2 regions of the Arthrobacter sp. CC3 genome follow, and region 2 is predicted to be linked to the other one. Evidence: predicted binding sites of a transcription regulator. Region 2 holds the regulator's gene; the other holds the start of a gene.
What was found. The regulator HrcA, encoded in region 2, represses chaperone genes, less so after heat shock. The targets are predictions, from matches to a motif close to TTNGCACTCGNNNNNNNCGAGTGCNAA.

Region 1 (7,182 bases), on a different contig from region 2:
AACTGCGAAAAGTAGCCGATCCTTGTTCCCGGATCCACCGTAACGGTTCCGGATTCCGGGGAAATCCGGTCAAGGACGAGTTGGAGCATGGTGGTCTTGCCGGACCCGTTCTTGCCGATGAGCCCCACCCTGTCGCCCGGCTCAAGACGGAAGTACGCCTCCCGCAAAATCATGGTGTTATCGAATCGCACGCTGACGTCATGCAGCCGGACAAGGCTCATTGCTGCTGTCCTCTCGAGGGGTGGTTCGTGGGCGCGTGGTGCCGGACCGGCAACAAGAAAACTCCCTCACCCGGCGGTGGCGCCGGATCAGGGAGCTTATTCTGTGGAGCTAAGGGGATTCGAACCCCTGACCTCTTCGATGCGAACGAAGCGCTCTACCAACTGAGCTATAGCCCCGGGCAGCTGCCCTTCCCTCGGACCAACTTCGGGAACAGGCAAACCGGTGTCCCTAGGCTACAAACTATCGGCGCGCTTCGCCAGCCAGCTCCGGAATGTCTCGCTTCCGAACCGCTGCTCGGGAACCAGGTCCCGGCCACCATCCGCGCGTTTTGGGCATAGAAAGCCCCAGGCAGCAATCGGCTGCCCGGGGCGGAGAGGCTGGCTAGGCTCGGCGGCGCTGCAGGACGTCGTCCAGGTTGCTCAGGGCGCTCTGAGCTTTGGTCAGGGTCTTGGGAGCGCTTCCGCTGGCTGCCGGTGCCGCGGCCGGACCCTGCTTGAGGGACGGTTTGCCAACTGCTTTCGGAGCCTCCGGCAGGTCCAGCGGCTCCGGGGCGGCCCGTTCGGCCTTGGCGGCTTCCACGTAAGTGGGCTTGGGAACGTCGACAGGTTCCCATTTGGCTTCGGCGTTGACGGCCGATCCCGGTGCGGCGGCAGTCCTCAAGGCGGTGTCGCCCGAGGCCCTGGCTTCGGCGAGGGCAGCTTCACGCAGTTCCTGGGCCGTCAGCGGCTTGACCTTTGGTTTACTTCCCGCCTCGGCATCAAAAAGCTGGCTTTCCGGGGCGTCCACGGCCGGTTCCCGGCTGGGACGAGGTACGGCAACCCGCATCTGCCGCTCGGGGGCAGTCATGGCTGCGCGGAAGGCCGCGTTCATTCGGGCGCGCCGGTCCCGCACCGCCAGCCGCCGGAGCCAGGCGACGGACGCTACAGCAGCCAAGAGGGCCCCGACAGGCAGCCAGGACGAGCCCATCCCGAACATGAGGAAGACGCCGGCCACAAGCCCGGTGAGCAGCGACACCAGTCCCACCAGCGCGAGCGCACATCGTCCGTACCGGATCCTCAGTGCGCCCGGGCGCGCCGTCGCCGCCCCCGGGCCGACGGCGGGTGTCCGGGATCCCTGCGCGGATCCGGTGGCCTGCTTGGTTTCCATTGAGTTCTCCTGCTGGGCGGCCATTTTCATGACGTTTCCGGCTTGGGGGTCTGCGGGTTCGGCAAAGTTGATTTCGGAGATCAGCTCGGCTGCGGGCTGGAGCTGATGCTGGCGGTTTCTCAGTACATACGGGGCCACCCACACAATCCAGAGCGCGACAGCGACAACAAGGATCACTGAGCTGCTAAGGGGGAAGTCCACATTCAAAACCGTATGAGCAATTAGCCGACAGCTCTGGCATTCGCTCCGGTGTGTCGCAGGGCAGGTGGCAATTCAATGGATTTATGACGGAAAACACTTGGAGAATGTCAGGGCAACGCCGGGCGGGGTCAGGCCGGCCGGCTCCTCAGCCACCTGGCCAGCAGCCCCTCGGGAACTTCCTCGGACGTGAGGGCGAACGAGCGGTGGTCCGCCCATTCGCCGTTGATGTGCAGGAACCGTGGCCGGTAGCCTTCGTCCCGGAAACCAAGCTTCTCCACAACCCGGAGGCTGGGCCCGTTTTCGGGCCGGATGTTGATCTCCATCCGGTGCAGACCGAGGCTGCCGAAGCAATAGTCCGTGGCCATGGCAACAGCCGTGGGAGCGATTCCCCGGCCGGCACACGACTTGTCCACCCAGTATCCAAGCGTGGCCATCATGGCGGAGCCCCAGATGATCGATGACACCGTCAGTTGTCCGACGATGACCGGATCCCGCTGGCCGGGTGTCCGCTCCGTGATGACGAAGGGCAGCGCCGTGGCCTGCGCAGCCTGGGCGTTGAGGGACCTGACCATCTGCCGGTAGTCGGGGAGCGCCCCTCCGGGGGCCGGATTCGAGGCCTCCCAGGGAGCCAGCCACTCAGAATTCCGGGATCGGACCGCCATCCACTCCTTGCGGTCCCGGTACCGGATAGGGCGCAGCACAATATCGCCGCATTCCAGCGTCGCCGGCCAGATGCTGCCCCGCATGGGACGTTACTTGGCCAGTGAAGCGGTGAATTGCGGCAGCCACTCGCGCAGGCCGGGGCCGAGGTCCTCACTGTCGCAGGCCAGCTGGACGCAGGCCTTGAGGTAGCTGAGCTTGTCGCCGGTATCGTAGCGGCGGCCGCGGAATACCACGCCGTAGACGCCGTACCCTTCGCCTTCTCCGGCAGCCAGTTCCTGGAGGGCGTCCGTCAGCTGGATTTCCCCGCCCCTGCCCGGTTCGGTGCGTTCGAGGACATCGAAGACCGCGGGGTGGAGGACGTAGCGGCCGATCACGGCCAGGTTGGACGGTGCTTCCGCGGCGTCGGGCTTTTCCACGAGCTTGCGGATCCGCACAAAACCGTTCATGTCGGTCTCGTCGATGTCGGCGCAACCGTAGGCGCTGATCTGGGAAGGCTCCACTTCAATCAGCGCGACCACCGAGCCGCCTGTCTTGGCCTGGACTTCAATCATTTTGCTGAGCAGCTCGTCCCGCGCATCGATCAGGTCATCGCCAAGCAGCACCGCAAAAGGTTCGTAGCCGACGTGCTGCTTGGCGCGCAGCACTGCGTGGCCAAGGCCCATCGGGTCGCCCTGGCGGACGTAGTGGATGTCACCGAGGTTGCTGGCGGCCTGGATGGCTTCGAGCTTGGTGGTGTCGCCCTTTGCTTCGAGGGTTGACTCCAGTGACGGGACCCGGTCGAAGTGGTCTTCGAGGGCGCGTTTGTTCCGGCCGGTGATCATCAGGATGTCGGTGAGGCCAACGTTGACGGCCTCTTCGACGACATACTGGATCGCGGGCTTGTCCACGACCGGCAGCATTTCCTTGGGCATGGCCTTGGTGGCCGGTAGGAACCTGGTGCCGAGTCCGGCAGCAGGAATGACAGCCTTGCGGACGGAAGTATTGGTGGTAGTCACTGGACTAATCTAGCGTCAGGGACCAAACATTGGGTAATTGCATTGACCGCCCCGGATGGCCCTCACCAAGGCCTCCGCCGGCGGGCCTGCTGACATGGAAGGACGGGCGTTGATGCCATCCAAGGACGAGATCCGCTCAGCCCACCGCACCCGGCGTGCAGCTATCCCTCCCGTCGGCCTGGAAGCCGCCGGAGCCGGTATTGCACGCCACGGCCTCCAGTGGGCCACCATGGTTGCCGCCGGCGAACGAAGCACTTTTGCCGTGTACCTGGGCGTGGGCTTCGAGCCCCCCACGCTGCCGCTCATTGCCGCGCTTCACGGAACAGGGCACCGCGTTCTCCTGCCGGTCTGCCAACCCGACCGGACACTCTCCTGGGTCTATTGGACCCCGGTGACCGACTTCATCCGCAGCAGTTACGCCCCCATCGATGAGCCGGTCGGAAAACAGCACGGCAACGAGGCCATGCGCGAAGCGGCAGGGATCTTCGTCCCTGCCACGGCAGTAGACCTATCGGGCAACCGGATCGGCCAGGGCGGGGGCTACTACGACAAGTTCCTCGCGAGTCTCGAAGATGAGGGCCTGCCGGTGCCCGCCGCTGCGGTGGTCTTTGACGACGAGGTCCTTCCCGCCGGCAGTATCCCCGCTGAATCCTTCGACCGAAAAATCCCGGTGGCAGTCACACCGTCACGCCTCGCGCAGCTGATGTGAAGCCGGCTCGCCGCGGATGATAGAATTGGCACTCAGGCCCTGCGACTGCTAAGGGAAGGAACCTGCCGAGGAACAATCGGCGGCGATTCCTGCCAGGCAGCACGGGACCTGCTCGTTTGTCCCAGAGGAGGATTACCAGTGCCCACGTATGCATACGCCTGCAAGGACTGCAGCCACGCCTTCGAGATCGTGCAGTCGTTTACCGACAGCTCCCTCACCTCCTGCCCCGAATGTGAGGGGACCCTGCGCAAGAAGTTCAACAGCGTCGGTGTCGTCTTCAAGGGTTCCGGCTTCTACCGGACCGACTCACGCGACAGCAAGGGCAGCAGCGTCTCTGCCGCTCCGGCGGCCGTTCCCGCTGCCGCAGCTGCAAGCTGACCTGAACCCGGCGTCCGCCGCCATATCCGGCGCGTGAGCGCCATCAGCGTTGGTCCGCCACTGAAGCTGCGCTGCGGCTAGCGGTTTTCCACATAGGACCTCCCCGAGCTGTCACCGCGACACGGCGCCACCGTAGCCTGACGGCATGCCATTCACCTTCCGCAACAACGGACCTTCCTCGCCGCGGCCGGGCTTTCGGTCGGGACGTCCCGGCCGTCAGCGCGTGTCCGGCGTGCAGCGATTCCCGTCATGGCTCAACCGCAATCGCAGGCTGCTGGTCGCGCTTCTGCTGTGCGCTGCTGCCGGCATTTCCGTCCAGCAAATGACGCCGGCCCCTGCCCGCACCGTCACTGCCCTGGCCTCCGCCCGTGACCTTCCCGCCGGCACTGCCCTCTCAAGCAACGAAGTGGTGCTGGTCGAGGTCCCGCCAGGGATGGTGCCCGCAGGAGCGTTCGCTGACACCGCCGCCATTGTGGGCAAGCAGTTGGCCGGACCGCTGCGCAAAGGCCAGCTGATCTCCGATACGCAGTTGCTCGGCCCGGGCCTGCTGGCCGGCACTCCCCCGGGATCGGCGGCCGTGCCCCTGAGAATGGCAGACCCTTCATCCATCCAGCTCGTGGCACCCGGCCAACTCGTCAACATCGTCATGACGAACGGCAGCGACTACGGCAAGGCCGCCGAATCGCAGGTCCTGGCGGCCTCGGTTCCCGTTCTCTGGACATCGGGCCAAGGCGGACAAAGCGGACCATGGCCGGGGACGGGCGAAACAGAAGGGCTCATTGTGGTTGCAGCGGATCCGGACCAGGCACGAGCACTCGCCGGCTCGTCAACGCAGGGCAAACTCTTTTTCGTCATGGTCGGAGCACAGGGCTAGCTGCGTCCGGACCGGCACACTCCCCCAGAAGGGAAATCAGCCCCAGTGCGGCGGTTTCTGTTCCTGAAGCCAGGCATCGTGGTCGTAGTCAGAGCCCTGATCGCCCCAGCGCTTCGGGTCATCCTCGGAAGCCTTGTTGGGCAGCACTCCCGAGGGAACGCCGGCGCCTGCCGTCTGCGGGGTCCGGTCAGGCGCTACCCTCTCGGGTGCCGTTCTGTCGGGCGCTGTCCTGCCGGGCGCTGTCCTGCCGGGCGCGGAATTGTCCGCCTCACGGTGCGGAGCGCCTTGGCTGTCCGCTGCGCTGTTGTTCGTGTCCATGCCGTTGTCCTTGATATTTTCCACTGCATTAGTGCGGGTCCTGACGGACTCCTCCGGGTCATTGCCGCCCTGTTCCAAGGATACCGAGTGCCCGTCCGGAGCGGCGGATTCGCCGGAATCGCCCGGCTCTCCACTGCCAGCGCTGCCGGAGTCGCCGCTGCCGGAACCGGCTGCCGTTGCGTCCCCGTTGCGCCGGTCGGCGCTGTTTAAGGTCAGGTTGTCCACGTCGTCCTCGAAGAACGCCTGCGACGAGGAGGTGAAGCCCGTGACAGCCGGCTTCTCCAGCCCCAGGTACCCGCCGATCCGGTCCGCGCATGCGGACGGGTCCGTGAACACCTCGATGGTCCACAAGGGCATGTAGCGCCAGCCCAATCGTTCCAGCAGCTGTGGGCGGAGCCTGCTCCGTTCACGGACGCTCATCCGCCGGTACTGCTCCGTGCCGTCTGACTCGATGGCCACCGGCCGGGGGATGTCGGCTTCGTCGTGGCCGATGGAATGCACCGGGTCCGCGGCCGCGGCCACGTCAAGCACGCCGTCGTACTGGTGCCAGACCCGGGCTCCGCGGGCGCGCAGCCTGTCACCCAGGTCTGCCACCAGGGGATCGGCGCCCAGTGCCTGCTCGCTCGCTGCTGCGCGGGACGCCGGCGTCCCCAGGTCGGTATTGCCGGCAATCTCGCGGTTCAGCAGTTCATAGAAGTCGAGGGCGCCGTGGCTGAGGCGCGTGACGTCCAGGTCCTCCGGCTTGAAGCACGTCAGCACATGCAGTGAACGCCGGGCACGGGTCATGGCGAGTGCGAATTTCGCCCGGCCGCCCTCGGCGGACAACGGACCAAAATTGTGCAGCGCGCGGCCGTGCGGTGTGCGGCCGTAACCCGGAGAGAAGATCACGTGGTCCCGGACCAGGCCCTGTGCCCGTTCCAGGTCCACCACGCGGAAAGATTCGGGTCCGGCGCTGAAAAAGCTTGCCAGCAGGGGGTAGTTGGGCAGCTGAAGGCGGATGGCCTCGCCGATCCGGGCTGCGTGGCGGAGGCTGGCCGTGACTACTGCGAGGGACGTCCGCGGGCGCAGTCGGGCATGCTCGAAGACCAGGCCCACCACCCGGTTGACCTCGGCCACAGCGGATTCCACGCCCTCCTGGTCGGCGCTCGGAAGGCCGGTGCCATCCGGCAGGTATTCCACGAGCAACGCGCGGTCGAGCCCGGTGGCCGTCTGCCCCTCGGGGAGCCGGTGAAGGCGGCCGTCGTAGAAACTCTTGCTCAGCTGCAGCACCAGCTCCTCGTCCACTGCCCTGTATGCGGAGGTCAGGCGCCGGGTCGGCAGCACCGAGGACAACGCCGTGTAGGCACTCTCCACCGCCTGATGGGCGGTCTCCCCGGCAGCGAGCCGCTCGACGCCGACCGTGAACGTGCGCGGGCTTGCGATTTTGTCGTCGCCAAAGGCAATGACCTGCTTGGCCCGGGCGATTGCCGGAAGGACTGCCTGGAGGGAGGTCGCTTCGGCGTCGAGGATGACCACGGCGTCGAACTTCTGCTCCGCTGGCAGCAATCCGGTCATGAGGTAGGGGCTCACGGACCACACGGGCACCAGCATGGGAACCAGTGCCGGGGCCTGCGCCGTGAGGGCGGCCAACGTGACGCGGCCGTCCTTCAGGAGGCTGCGGAGCAGGTCCGCCTGCC
Region 2 (7,182 bases):
CACGCCGTGGCAGAACCCGAAGAAGCTGGCTACGTCGATTTCCGGCAAGAACGTCATCACGGTGGACGTCTCACCGGATGCCTTCAACAGCAACCTCGACGAGGACATGGCCAAGCGCGCCATCCAGCAGCTGGTCTACACGGCAACGGCCGCGGGAGCGAGCTCAGGGCTGGTGGACTCGGGCCAGCAGATCCAGGTGGTCATCCTGGTTGACGGGCACACGGATTACCTGGCCTTCAACCACGTTCGGCTCGGCAGCCCCACTCCCCGCGGGGCGGGCATGGTGGCTCCGGTATGGATCATCGATCCCCAGGAGGGTGTGGGCGTCCCCGACGGCAGTGTCAAGATCAGCGGACGAAGCACGCTGCCCGGGGGAAAACTCAAGTGGAAAATCCTGAAAGTCGACGGCAGCAGTGACAAGACGGCCTATTTGGGCGGCGATGTCACCGCCTCGGCAGACCAGGCACAGTCCGGACTCTTCTCGCTGAATGTCAACCTGGCACCTGGAAACTATGAGATCCGGGTATTCCAGGCCGACCCCGGGAAACCCGACCGGGAACTGAACGTGGACTCCCGCGGTTTCAAGGTTGCCTAGCGCCTGAGCGCTTCCCCCTGGAGGGGCAACGCCACGTGGCGCCCGTGGACAGCCGCTGCCGGTGTCCGGTGGCTACCAGCGGCCCAGGATGTCGCTGGCGAGGACGGTGGCGGCCGGTCCTGCCGTGGACGACCTCAGCACGTGGTGGCCCAGAAGCGCCGTCACGGCGCCGGCCCCGCACAGCCGGGTGACCTCCCGCGGACTGATGCCGCCTTCGGGCCCCACAATCAGCAGGATTTCGCGCGGCCCCGGCACCGGTGCACCGGAGTTGTTCCCGCACCACGCCTCGAGCACGCTCCGTAGCGGGCGCACGGCATCCTCATGGAGGATGATGGCCAGGTCCGCGGCGGAGACTGCCGCCTGAAGTCCGGCACCGTCGACGGCGGCCCGGACTTCGGGAATCCAGGCCCGCCGCGCCTGTTTGGCAGCTGCAGTCACCACGGACTGCCATTTGGCATGGGCCTTCGCGGCCCGTTCGCCTTTCCATCGGACGATGGACCGTTCGGACTGCCACGGGATGATGGCGTCGATCCCCAGTTCGGTGGCGGTTTCTGCGGCGAGTTCGTCCCGGTCGCCTTTGGCCAATGCCTGGACCAGGACCAGGCGGAGGTCCGGGCGCTCCTCGGTGTCGAGGACGGAACACTCCACTGTCAGTTCACCCTGGCCAACGGCGGCGACCGTGCCGGTCAGCCTTTTGCCAGCGCCGTCGGCGATGTCAACGGACTCCCCCACGGCAATCCGCTTGACGGTGACCGCATGCCTCGCTTCTGCGCCTTCGAGGACAAAGTGCGAACCGGGAGCCTGGTGGTCCAGGGCTCCGGGGGTTGCGAAAAAGACCGGGTTGCTCACCGCTACAGGTTACCGAGCCGGTCCCGCAGCTTGGCGAAGACACCGCCGCTGGCGGAGAGTTTCCCTTCGGTGTACTGCTCGCCACGGAGTTTCGCGAGCTGGCGCAGCAGGTCTTCCTGCGCGGCATCAAGCTTGGCCGGAGTCTCGACCTGGAGGTGGACTTTCAGGTCGCCGCGGCCGTAGCCCCGGAGGTGGGTCACGCCGAGGCCGCGAAGGGTGATGACTTCGCCGGACTGGGTACCCGCCTTGACGTCGATCTCCTGCTGGCCGTCGAAGGTGTCCAGGCTCAGTTCGGTGCCAAGGGCTGCTGCAGTCATCGGGATGTGCAGGGTCGCGTGGAGGTCATCGCCGTCGCGTACGTAGGTGGCGTCATTGTTGACCCGGATCTCCACGTAGAGGTCGCCAGAAGGTCCGCCGGCGGGTCCGGCTTCGCCCTGGCCGCCCAGCTGGATCCGGGTTCCGGTGGCCACGCCGGCAGGGACCTTGACGGTCAGCGAACGCCGGCTGCGGATGCGGCCCTGCCCGTTGCACTCGTTGCAGGGATCCTTGATGACGGTTCCGAAGCCCTCGCAGGAGCCGCAGGGCGCCGCGGTCATGACCTGGCCCAGGATGGAACGGACGGCCCGCTGGACCTGGCCGCTGCCACCGCAGATGTCACAGCGGACGGGGTGGGTCCCGGGCTGGCAGCAGGAGCCTTCACAGGTGGGGCACGTTACGGCCGTGTCCACTTCGAGCTTCTTGTTGACGCCGAAGACGGCGTCGCGGAGGTCGATGCGGACGCTGATGAGGGCATCCTGCCCGCGGCGGACGCGCGAGGCAGGTCCGGACGAGCCGCCCGCACCGAAGAAGGTGTCGAAAATGTCCTGGAAGGCGAAACCCTGCCCCGAGTAGCCGGCGCCGCCGAAACCGTTGTCAGTGCCGTTCTCGTTGCCGGTGGTGTCGTAGACGCGGCGCTTCTGCGGATCGGACAGCACTTCATAGGCGTGCGTGACAGCCTTGAAGCGGTCCGAGGCATCCTCCCCGGGGTTCACGTCCGGGTGCAACGTGCGCGCAAGCTTTCGGTAGGCCTTCTTGATCTCTTCGCCCGTCGCTTCGGGTGAGACTCCAAGAACGTCGTAGTGGCTGCTCAAAGTTCGTATCTCTTCCTGGTTGTACTGCCTGTAATGCCTTGGGTGGTGCCTATGATGCTGCTGCCGCCCCCGGAAGCCGGGACACGGAAGCCTGGTTGGCTGATGAAGGGCCGGTCAAGGCCCGAGGATCCTGGAAAGGTAGCGTGCCACGGCACGGACCGCGGCCATGGTGGTGGGATAGTCCATCCGGGTGGGCCCAAGTACGCCCACCTTGGCACTGGAACCGGGCCCGTAGCCCGTGGCCACCACCGAGGCTTCCGCGAGGCCGTCGTAGGGATTCTCCCGGCCGATGCTGACGGTCACGCCGCGGGGGTCCTGCGCCATCTCGCTGAGCAGGCGGAGCATGACCACCTGTTCCTCAAGCGCCTCGAGGACCGGGCCGATGCTCAGCGGGAAGTCAACGTTGGACCGCGCGAGGTTGGCGGTGCCAGCCATGACCATCCGTTCTTCGCGGGTACTGCTGGCCAGGGCATCCAGGCCGCGGGCCAGCGCCTGGGCGGCGTGCCGGCGTGCCGGTTCACAGCTTGCGACGACGGCGGGCAGCGCTTGCGGGAGCAGGCTCAGCGGTGTCCCCGCCAGGCTCTTCAGGAACCGTGTGCGGAGGCCTGCGACGGCCTCGTCGCTGAGCTCCTGGCCGACGTCGATGACCCGTTGTTCGACCTTTCCGGTGTCCGCAATCAAGACAGCGAGGACCTGGCGCGGCGCCAGCAGCACAAACTCGATGTGCCGCACCATGGCACGGCTGAGGTGCGGATACTGCACCACGGCCACCTGGTTGGTCAGCTGCGACAGCAGCCGCACGGTACGCTCCAGGACGTCGTCCAGGTCGTCCGAACCTTCGAGCAGCGTCTGGATGGCCCGGCGTTCGGCCTGCGACAGCGGCTTGACGGCGGAAATCTGGTCGACGAAGAGCCGGTAGCCCTTGTCAGTGGGGATCCTCCCCGCGCTGGTGTGCGGCGCCGTGATCAGGCCCTCATCTTCCAGGGCCGCCATGTCATTGCGGATGGTGGCGCTGGAGACTCCCAGATGGTGTCTCTCCACCAGGGCTTTGGAGCCCACAGGTTCGCGGGAATGGACGTAGTCCTCCACGATGGCGCGCAGTACTTCTAGCTTGCGTGGTTCGCTCATTCTCCACCTCCGATCGGCTTAACCCGGGCCGCGGACCGGCTTTTTCGCCTGCCAGATCCCGTCTACCGTTAGCACTCGTCATGTCTAAGTGCTAACCAGTCTAATATGAGTCGCCGCGTTGTTAGCATTGGTACCGCTCCGGGCGAAACTCCGGAGCGGTACGGGACAGGCACGTCCGTGAAGCCACGGCGCCCCTGTTTCACTTCTCCTGTTTCACATTTTCTAGCGCAAGGTTGTGTCTACCCGATGTCGTACCAGAACTGGGGCCCGCAGGACATCACGGCTCCCCGGAAAGCCGAACTTCCCGAAGTGCCGGTTGAACGCGGCATGGTGCTGGAAGACGTGCAGTCCGGCTGGGTGGGCGCTGTCACCAGGGTGGAAAAGTCGGGCGGCATGCACGTTGTGGCATTGGAGGACCGGCGCGGCAAGTCCCGCACGTTCCGCCTCGGCTACGGATTCCTCCTGGAGGGCCTGCCGATCCGGCTGATGCCCCCGGCCCCGCGCGCCCAGGCCGCCTCCGCCGCATCCGGCAGGACCGCCTCCGGATCCGTGCGGGTGGCGGGCCAGCGCGCCCAGGTGGCCAAGGCCAGCCGCATCTGGGTGGAAGGCAAGCACGACGCCGAACTTGTGGAAAAAGTCTGGGGTGACGACCTCAGGGTGGAGGGCATCGTCGTCGAGCCCTTGCACGGCATTGACGATCTCACGGCGGCGGTTGCAGCATTCCGGCCGGGTCCGGGCCGCCGGCTGGGAGTGCTGGTGGACCACCTGGTTGCCAACTCGAAGGAATCACGGATCGCCGATGCCGTGATGGCGTCGCCCGGCGCCGCGGGCAACGTCCTGATCGTGGGCCATCCCTACGTGGACGTGTGGCAGGCAATCCGGCCGGCAGTGCTCGGCATTGACGCCTGGCCGGTCATTCCGCGGGGCGTGGACTGGAAGACCGGGATCCTGACTGCCTTCGGCTGGCCGCACGAGACCAAGGAAGACATCGGCCTGGGCTGGCAGAAGCTGCTGGGGGCGGTACGCACTTACGCCGACCTGGAACCGTCCCTGCTGGGCCGTGTGGAAGAGGTCATCGACTTCCTCACCGTGCCCTAGGCAGAAGTTAGCAGCGCCCCGGGCGGAAGTCGAACTCTCCGAATGCACCCGTGAACCAGTATTCTTGATACGGCGGTTGTTGCTCCTGTGGCAGCGTCCGCTTTTCCGGGAACCACCGCACCACTGCAATCCGAAGGACGACACCTTGGCAGAAGACGCACGTGAACAACGGGACAACCAGGCCGGCCATGGCCAGCCCCAGTATCATGGTGTCCCCGCCAACGCCCTGCCGCTGACGGCCAACGAGGACCGGCAGTGGGCTACCCTCGCGCACTTCGGCGGCATCCTTGGGTGCGTCCCGTCGCTGTTGATCTACCTGATCTTCAAGGACCGCGGACCGTTCACGGCGCAGGAATCGAAGGAAGCGCTGAACTTCACCCTGCCTCCCACAATCGCTGCAGTCATCTGCAACATCCTGGTGCTGCTGCCGGTGGTGGGCAACATCTTCGCGGTGCTGGCCACTCTGATTTGGATCGCCGTGACGTGCTTCTCCGTTGCTGCCGGAATCCATGTGAACCGGGGCCAGCCGCACCGCTACGACTTCAACCTGCGCTGGATCAAGTAGCGGGCGCAACGCGATTGGCGGCGCCGAGCACCGGCGTCGCATCCGGCCGGGACAAACCCGGCCGGTAACTTAGTCGGGCAGGATCCTTCGCACCACGGCGTCGGCAAGCAGCCGGCCTTTCAAGGTGAGCACCAGCCGGCCGCGGAAGGCCGACGCGGGATCCACCAGGCCATCCGCGATCAGCCCGGCCACCGCGTGCTGTCCGGACTTTGCCAGCCAGGACACATCGAGTCCGGAACTGAGCCTGGCTTCGAGCATGACCCGCTCGACGTTCCGGGTTTCGGCGTCGAGCGTTTCGCGGCCCGCCGCCGGCGATACACCGCCGGAAAGCCGCCCCGCATAGGCCGTAGGGTGCTTGACGTTCCACCAGCGGACTCCGCCGACGTGTGAATGCGCACCGGGGCCGATCCCCCACCAGTCGTCACCACGCCAGTACGCCAGGTTGTGCCTGCACGCCTGCTCCGGCGTGCGCGCCCAGTTGCTGACCTCGTACCAGCCAAGGCCAGCGGCACTGATGAGTTCCTCGGCGATTTCGTACTTGTCGGCATGGTCGTCGTCGTCGATTCCTGGGACTTCGCCGCGGCGGATCTGGGCGGCCAATTTAGTGCCGTCCTCTACGATCAGCGCGTAGGCGCTGATATGGTCCGGTTCGTAGGACAGGGCGGTCTCAAGGGAATAGCGCCAGTCCGCCAGCGACTCCCCCGGAGTGCCGTAGATCAGGTCAAGGCTGACGGACAGTCCGGCGTCCCGGGCCCACTGCACCACCTGCGGCACCCTGCTGGGCGTGTGGGTGCGGTCCAGGACCTTCAGGACATGCGGCACGGCTGACTGCATCCCGAAGGACACGCGGGTGAAACCGGCATCAGCCAGTAACGTGAGGGACTCCGGGGTGACGGAATCCGGGTTGGCTTCGGTGGTGACTTCAGCGCCGGGCTCCAGCCCCCATTCGTTGACTGCTGCGGTTAGGATGCGGGCCAGGTCCTCGGCGGGCAGCAGAGTGGGCGTGCCGCCGCCGAAAAAGACGGTGCCCATCCGGCGGTCCGGCAGTCCGCTCGCCTTCAGGGCATGGGCGGCAAATTCAACCTCGGCAATGGCCGTGGACGCATAGGCGTCCTGGGACGCCCCGCCGCCGAGTTCGGTGGCCGTATAGGTGTTGAAGTCGCAGTACCCGCAACGCACGGCACAAAAGGGGATGTGGACGTACAGTCCAAATCCCCGCTGTGCAGCGCCGTCGGCGGCCTGCGCTGGCAGCAGGCCGTCCGACGGCGCGGGGTCACCCAGGGGCAGGACGCTGGGCATCAGCGGGTCCCCCGCTGCGCGTGGCTCACTTCTTCTTGGCCTTGTCCTTAGATTCGTCGGTGGTGAGGGCGGCGATGAACGCTTCCTGCGGCACCTCCACCGTGCCCACCATCTTCATGCGCTTCTTGCCCTCTTTTTGCTTCTCCAACAGCTTGCGCTTACGGGAAATATCGCCGCCGTAGCACTTGGCCAGGACGTCCTTGCGGATGGCACGGATGCTTTCACGGGCGATGATCCGGGAACCAATGGCAGCCTGGATCGGCACCTCGAACTGCTGGCGGGGAATGAGCTCACGCAGCTTGCCGGTCATCATCACACCGTAGGCGTAGGCCTTCTCCCGGTGGGTGATCGCACTGAAGGCGTCCACCTGTTCGCCCTGGAGCATGATGTCGACCTTCACAAGGTCGGCCACCTGGTCGCCGTCGGCCTTCCAGTCCAGCGAGCCGTAGCCGCGGGTCTTGGACTTGAGGATGTCGAAGAAATCGAAGACGATTTCGGCCAGCGGCAGTCGGTAGCGG

Region 1: PV761_RS05290 (FmdB family zinc ribbon protein) is a predicted target of HrcA. The motif match lies at 3,962-3,988, and genes of this name have one in related genera.

The regions. Positions count from the first base shown of each region.
Region 1 is NZ_JARCCY010000006.1:184,317-191,498, reverse strand. It holds gene PV761_RS05320 (ABC-F family ATP-binding cassette domain-containing protein) at 1-221, opposite strand, end outside; tRNA gene PV761_RS05315 (tRNA-Ala) at 326-398, opposite strand; gene PV761_RS05310 (hypothetical protein) at 604-1,569, opposite strand; gene PV761_RS05305 (GNAT family protein) at 1,698-2,315, opposite strand; gene galU (UTP--glucose-1-phosphate uridylyltransferase GalU) at 2,322-3,227, opposite strand; gene PV761_RS05295 (5-formyltetrahydrofolate cyclo-ligase) at 3,340-3,936, shown strand; gene PV761_RS05290 (FmdB family zinc ribbon protein) at 4,075-4,314, shown strand; gene cpaB (Flp pilus assembly protein CpaB) at 4,460-5,188, shown strand; gene PV761_RS05280 (pentapeptide repeat-containing protein) at 5,322-5,867, shown strand.
Region 2 is NZ_JARCCY010000004.1:144,827-152,008, forward strand. It holds gene PV761_RS03865 (GerMN domain-containing protein) at 1-595, shown strand, start outside; gene PV761_RS03870 (16S rRNA (uracil(1498)-N(3))-methyltransferase) at 668-1,444, opposite strand; gene dnaJ (molecular chaperone DnaJ) at 1,447-2,574, opposite strand; gene hrcA (heat-inducible transcriptional repressor HrcA) at 2,689-3,702, opposite strand; gene PV761_RS03885 (DUF3097 domain-containing protein) at 3,949-4,800, shown strand; gene PV761_RS03890 (DUF4870 domain-containing protein) at 4,946-5,365, shown strand; gene hemW (radical SAM family heme chaperone HemW) at 5,435-6,664, opposite strand; gene lepA (translation elongation factor 4) at 6,690-7,182, opposite strand, start outside.